DNA from 2 places in the Limosilactobacillus sp. C0001E2 genome. Region 1 is predicted to be linked to the other one. Evidence: a T-box and tRNA genes for the amino acid it is inferred to sense, from the RefSeq annotation. Region 1 holds a T-box; the other holds one or more tRNA genes.
What was found. The T-box of region 1 lies ahead of leuS (leucine--tRNA ligase). A T-box ahead of a tRNA ligase gene usually reads a tRNA of that ligase, here a tRNA-Leu.
Positions count from the first base shown of each region.

Region 2: it encodes a tRNA-Leu, which carries the amino acid that the T-box ahead of leuS (leucine--tRNA ligase) is inferred to sense. The anticodon was not compared.

Region 1 covers NZ_JBWPXC010000001.1:419,895-423,396, forward strand. The annotation lists gene leuS (leucine--tRNA ligase) at 1-1,939, opposite strand, end outside; T-box leader at 2,007-2,211, opposite strand; gene AC1EKL_RS02125 (phosphatase PAP2 family protein) at 2,304-2,918, shown strand; gene metK (methionine adenosyltransferase) at 2,965-3,502, opposite strand, start outside.
Region 2 covers NZ_JBWPXC010000003.1:17,112-20,613, forward strand. The annotation lists gene AC1EKL_RS03805 (Tex family protein) at 1-1,043, shown strand, start outside; gene AC1EKL_RS03810 (SprT family protein) at 1,043-1,513, shown strand; tRNA gene AC1EKL_RS03815 (tRNA-Leu) at 1,556-1,640, shown strand; gene AC1EKL_RS03820 (glycoside hydrolase family 3 C-terminal domain-containing protein) at 1,741-3,502, shown strand, end outside.

The DNA of each region.
Region 1 (3,502 bases):
TCCGGTCACGTAAGTGATTGTTATCATCCATAATTAAGCGCCAAACCCGATGAACCCATTTATTAGCCCCATGGAGACCCTTTGGATCCCAAGGAACGGATTCCGTCAACGGTCCCATGAACATTTCATAGAGTCGTAAAGTGTCCGCCCCATATTGATCGACAATTTCATCAGGGTTAACAACGTTGCCTTTAGATTTAGACATCTTTTCGTGGTTACTACCAAGAATCATTCCTTGGTTAACCAATTTCATGAATGGTTCTGGCGTTGGTACAACTCCCAAATCATATAGGAACTTATGCCAGAAACGAGCATATAGGAGGTGGAGAACTGCGTGTTCTGCACCACCAACGTACAAATCAACGGGTGACCAGTAATCTAAGGCTTCCTTGGAGGCCAATGCTTGATCATTGTGCGGGTCAGTATAACGAAGCCAGTACCAGGATGAACCAGCCCATTGCGGCATTGTATTAGTTTCCCGCAGACCATGGCGCCCGTTTTCATCATAAACATTAACCCAATCTTTAATTTTAGCTAATGGTGATTCACCGGTCCCTGAAGGTTCAATGTTGTCGGTGTCTGGCAATTCTAATGGAAGTTCATCTTCTGGTACTAAAGATGTTGTCCCATCATCCCAATGGATAACTGGGATTGGTTCACCCCAGTAACGTTGCCGACTAAAGATCCAATCACGCAGTTTATAATTAACCTTCTTTTGTCCGGCATGATGTTCAGTCAGCCAATCAACCATCTTTTGCTTGGCGTCATCAATATTTAATCCGTCCAAGAAGCCTGAATTAATATGCTTGCCGTCACCAGTATAGGCAGCTTTCTCTAAATTGCCACCTTCGATGACCTGCTTAATTGGCAAATTAAATTTATGGGCAAACGCATAATCACGATCATCATGAGCGGGAACTGCCATAACTGCACCAGTACCATATGATGCCAAAACATAGTCAGAAATCCAAATTGGCAGTTTTTCACCATTAACCGGATTGATGGCATACGCACCTGTGAAAACCCCTGTCTTTTCTTTACTCAGGTCTGTTCGTTCAAGGTCTGAACGCCGGGATGCTTCTTCTTTGTATTCCTTAACCGCCGCCTTTTGATCAGCAGTGGTAATTTGGTTAACTAATTCATGCTCAGGAGCAAGTACCACATAAGAAGCCCCAAATAACGTGTCGCAACGGGTCGTAAATACTTCAATCTTTTGATCAGCATGACCAGCAATTTCAAAGTCAACAGCAGCCCCTTCAGAACGGCCAATCCAGTTCCGCTGCATTTCCTTTACACTTTCTGGCCAATCAACCAAGTCTAAATCGTCGATCAAACGGTCAGCATAAGCGGTAATTTTCAAAACCCATTGTTTCATTGGCTTACGATAAACTGGGTAGCCACCCCGTTTTGTCTTACCGTCTTCAACTTCTTCGTTGGCCACCACTGTGCCACCCATAAAATCAGGTGCCCAGTTAACCATGATTTCGTCTTCGTAGGCCAAGCCCTTTTTATACAACTGCTCAAAAATCCATTGGGTCCACTTATAATACTTTGGATCCGTGGTGTTAACTTCACGATCCCAGTCATAAGAAAAACCGAGTGACTGAATTTGATCACGGAAGTGGTCAATGTTCTTATTGGTAAACCCCTTCGGATTATGACCAGTCTTTAGCGCGTATTGTTCCGCCGGTAAACCGAAAGCATCAAAGCCCATTGGGTGCAAAACGTTAAATCCTTGCATCCGCTTCATCCGGGACATCACGTCCGTAGCCGTGTAACCTTCAGGGTGACCAACGTGCAAGCCCTGACCAGACGGGTACGGGAACATATCCAGTGCATAATATTTCTTTTTGTTATTATCCAGTGTGGATTTAAACGTTTCATGTTGTTTCCAATAACGTTGCCATTTCTTTTCAATGGCGGAATGATCATATCCCATAATCTCATACTCCTTTAACTAACCAGTTTGCTAATCACAAAAAAATCCCGCAGATACTTCTCAGTATCTACAGGACGAACTTTTCCGCGGTACCACCCGTATTCTACATTAACGTAGCACTTCAATTCCTTAACGCGGAAAACGTCGCTGCCTACTTAATTTCAGCATTGAGCATTCATGCGGTGAGTTCATTATGATTAATTCCACATTTACAGCCCCATGTGGTCTCTGAATAATTAATCATAATTACTAATCCGCTTGCGATTAGATATTGTTATTGATGGTAGCAAATTCCACCAAATTTAGCAAGGCACTTAAGCAAATACTTTGTTAGAATATTCATTGTTTAGAAAGCGAGGGCCCTATGAAAAAAATAAAAATTTTATTTAGTATTTGTTTAATTATTTTTATTGGCTTACTTCTCATGATGCTCTTTAATCCTGCCCCAGTTCAAAGCATTGATGATGCGCTTCGGCAGATTATTAATGCCCATCGGTCAGTTGTCTGGAATATCTTTTTTGTGAACTTTACCCAATTGTTTAATTCCAAGGAGACCATTATCTGGATCGTTATTACCGTCATTCTTAGTGGGATCATGGTCAATCGGCGTTTTGTTTGGCAAGTTCTCCTCACCATTGGTTCAGGCGTGCTGCTCAATCGGATTATCAAATTGCTGATTCAACGACCGCGTCCCAATACCAATCTTTTAATGCATTACAGTAGTTACAGTTTTCCCAGTGGACATTCTAGTGCGGCTGCACTTATTCTGGGCTGTTTAATTCTCCTGACTTGGCAAGTAGTCCGCCGGAACTGGGTTAAAGTTACAATTACCACTATCCTAGTAACATTAGTGCTTGCAATTGGCTTTTCCCGTGTCTACGTTGGTGCTCATTACCCCAGTGACGTCCTCGCTGGCTGGTGTTTAGGAACAGTCGTGGTAACCGGCTTTCAGTTATTATTTAATCATTTCAAAGTTTAAAGTGAAAGATCCAGCAGAGGGCAAACCATCTGCTGGATCTTTTATCCTAACCTAAAATCTGCTTTAATTCATCAACCTTGTCAAGGTGTTCCCAAGGCAAGTCAACATCGGTCCGTCCAAAGTGACCATAAGCTGCAGTTTGCTTATAAATTGGCCGCTTTAAGTCCAGCATCTTGATGATTCCGGCTGGCCGAAGATCAAAGACCTTCCGGACAGCAGCAATCAATTCTTCTTCAGACTTGGTACCAGTACCAAAAGTATCAATTGCGATGGAAACTGGTTTAGCAACCCCAATTGCATAGGCCACTTGGATTTCTGCTTTCTTAGCATAACCAGCCGCAACTAAGTTTTTCGCAATGTAACGGGCAGCATAGGAAGCTGATCGGTCAACCTTCGTAGCGTCCTTACCAGAGAAGGCCCCACCACCATGGTGAGCTGCTCCACCATACGTGTCAACAATGATCTTCCGACCAGTCAAACCAGCATCCCCTTGAGGGCCACCAATTACAAAGCGTCCAGTCGGGTTAATAAAGTATTTAGTCTGGTCATCCAATAAATTGGCTGGAATGACGGCTTTAATAACT
Region 2 (3,502 bases), on a different contig from region 1:
AAATGATTGCCATCGGGAATGGAACGGCCAGCCGAGAATCAGAGCAGTTTGTGGCGGCGGCTTTGAAAAAGATGGATCGGCAGGTCTACTATGTGATTGTGAACGAAGCTGGAGCGTCCGTTTATTCTGCGAGCCAAGATGCGCGGGATGAATTTCCTGATCTGCCGGTTGAAAAACGGAGTGCCATCAGTATTGGTCGGCGGCTCCAGGATCCGTTGGCCGAGTTAGTTAAGATTGATCCCCAAGCGATTGGGGTTGGCCAATACCAGCACGATTTACCAACGACGGAATTAAAGGCTGAATTAGCTGCGGTAATTGAACGGGCTGTTAACCGGGTTGGAGTTAACTTAAACACCGCTAGTTACCAACTGCTAACGTACATTTCAGGGTTATCAGCAACGATTGCCAAAAATATCGTTGCCTACCGGAATGAGCATGGTGCTTACACGAATCGGACACAATTAAAGAAGGTGAAACGGTTAGGACCAAAGGCTTACCAACAAGCGGTTGGTTTCTTACGGATTATTGATGGTGAGAACCCGTTAGATAATACTGATATTCACCCCGAAAGTTACCCATTAGCCGAGGAAATCTTACAAGCAGCTGGGGTATCCCTGGATGAGTTGGGAACTGACTCAGTAAATGCTAAGTTGCAGAAGCTGGATGATCAGGAATTTGTCAATGATGAACATGGTCTGGCGACAGTGCAAGATGTTGTCGCTGATTTGCAAAAAACAGGACGTGATCTCCGTGATTCACTTCCAGCACCACTATTACGGACTGATGTGATGACGATGGATGACTTAAAACCAGGGATGAAGTTACAAGGGACCATCCGTAACGTCGTCGATTTTGGGGCGTTTGTGGATATTGGTGTCAAGCATGACGGGTTAGTGCATATTTCTCAATTAACCAAGAAGTTTATTCGGGATCCCCGTCAAGTTGTTGCCGTTGGTGATATCGTTGATGTTTGGGTACTCTCAGTAGATCATGACCGGCAACGGATTCAATTAACAATGATTGAACCGGGAAGTAGTAAATAGTGACTAACGAACAGTTACAAAAATTGACGGAACAGCTTTCCCAGCAATTCTTTCACCAGCCATTCCGCCATCAAGTGGTCTTTAATCGACGATTACGAACAACTGGTGGGCGTTATCATTTAGGAGATCACCATATTGATATCAATCCGTTAATGTTGGAAGAATTTGATGAAGAGAACCTTAAGCGGGTTATTCTTCATGAACTGTGTCATTATCACCTGCATCTAGCGGGGCGTGGTTACCGCCACCGAGATCGGGACTTCAAACGGTTGTTGCAAGCAGTTGGTGGTTCACGGTACGCCCCTGCTACCAGCAAGGCTAAACGACACCGGAATTACCGTTATTTATATCGTTGTCAGGGTTGTGGCGTTTTGCTGCCTCGGCAGCGGCGCTTTAATACCAATCGGTTTCATTGTGCCCGTTGTGGCGGACGGTTCCGACTGGAAAAAGAAAGAAAAGCGAAAAAATAGTTGTCAATGAATGGTATTTTTGATATGATACTATTTGTTGATGCGGCCATGGCGGAATTGGCAGACGCGCAAGATTAAGGATCTTGTGGTCGTTTAGACCGTGGAGGTTCGAATCCTCTTGGCCGCATAACAAAGGATCATGACGAAAGTCATGGTCCTTTTTTTGTACTTAAATTTGAATGATTAGCGATATAATGACCATAAGAAATAAAAGGAGTGATGAGCACGTGGTTAAGATTAATCGAACTTTTGTTGAAGGCTTAACTCTCGAAGAAAAAGCAGCTTTAGTCACTGGGCACGACTTTTGGTTTACGGCAACTGTTCCAGGTGTGGATAAAATGATGATGACGGATGGCCCGTCCGGTTTACGTAAGCAGGCGGATGATGCCGATGCCCTAGGCTTAAATGATAGTGTGGATGCCGTTTGTTTCCCATGTTCAGCACTCACAGCCAGCTCTTTTGATGATGATATGTTAATGCAGTTAGGCGAGAATCTGGGGATTGCGGCTAAAGCAGAACGGGTCGGAGTACTTTTAGGACCCGGTGTGAACATTAAGCGTAGTCCCTTAGCTGGAAGAAACTTTGAATACTTCTCAGAAGACCCACTGCTAGCGGGACGAATGGGAACGGCTTACGTGAAGGGTGTGCAAAGTCAAGGAGTTGGGGTCTCGGTTAAGCACTTTGCGCTTAATAATCGTGAAAACCAACGGTTCACGAATTCATCCAACGTGGATGAGCGGACGATGCGGGAGATCTACCTGGCTCAATTTGAACGGATAGTTAAAGAAGCTCATCCGGCGACCATTATGTGTTCTTATAATAAGGTTAATGGTACTTTAAATTCACAGAATCAACGCTTGTTGACCAGGATTCTTCGTGATGAATGGGGCTTTGATGGATTAGTCATGTCCGACTGGGGTGCGGTTGCGGATCACGTAGCAGCTCTTCAAGCGGGCTTAGATCTTGAAATGCCTGGTAAGGGAGCAGCTTCAGTTGATGAGATTGTTGAAGCGGTTAAGGATGGCCGACTGGATGAAGAAGTACTGAATAAGAGTGCTTTGCGGGTGCTGTGGATGGTGGCCAAGTGGCACACCAAAGGGGCAGTCGAATCATATGATAAAGATGCTCATCATGAATTTGCCCGTAAGTTGGCAGATGACAGTATTGTGTTATTGAAGAATGAACACCATGAGTTGCCACTGGATAAGCAGTCTTCACTGGCAGTAATCGGCGAATTAGCGGCCCGGCCACGGTATCAGGGTGGTGGCAGTTCCCATGTCAATGCTCATCAGGTGGTAACACCGTTATCAGCCATGCCCCAAACGGCTAGTTATGCTCAAGGTTATCAGCTATCTAACGATGTGGTCGATGATGATCTAACGGCGGCTGCTGTGAGCCTCGCTCAGCAAAGTCAGCAAGTCGTTTACTTTATGGGGTACCCAGAAGAAATGGAATCTGAAGGTTTTGATAAGAACACAATTGACCTGCCAGAAAACCAAGTGGCCTTATTGAACAAACTGGTTCAAGTCAATCATCATGTGACGGTTGTCTTACAAAATGGATCTGTTGTGGCAATGCCGTGGGCAGATCAGGTCAACGCCATTGTGGAAACCTACCTTGCTGGGGAAGCCGTTGGTGAAGCTACTTGGGATATTTTAACGGGGAAGGTGAACCCCTCTGGTAAACTTAGTGAAACTTTCCCACTGCGGTTGACGGATAACCCAACTTATCCCACCTTTGATAGTGAGCAGAATGAAGAAAATTATCATGAAGGACTATTTGTTGGGTATCGCTATTATGATAGCAAACAGCTGCCGGTACGCTTCCCATTTGGGCACGGTCTTAGCTACACCACGTTTAGTTACCGTGATTTAAAGGTGGAAGTCAAGGATGACCAAGTCCAAGTTGAATTTCAGTTGACGAATACCGGAGATATGCCAGGTCGCGAGGTTGCGCAAATATACGTTGGAAACCGGGTTAGCAAGGTTG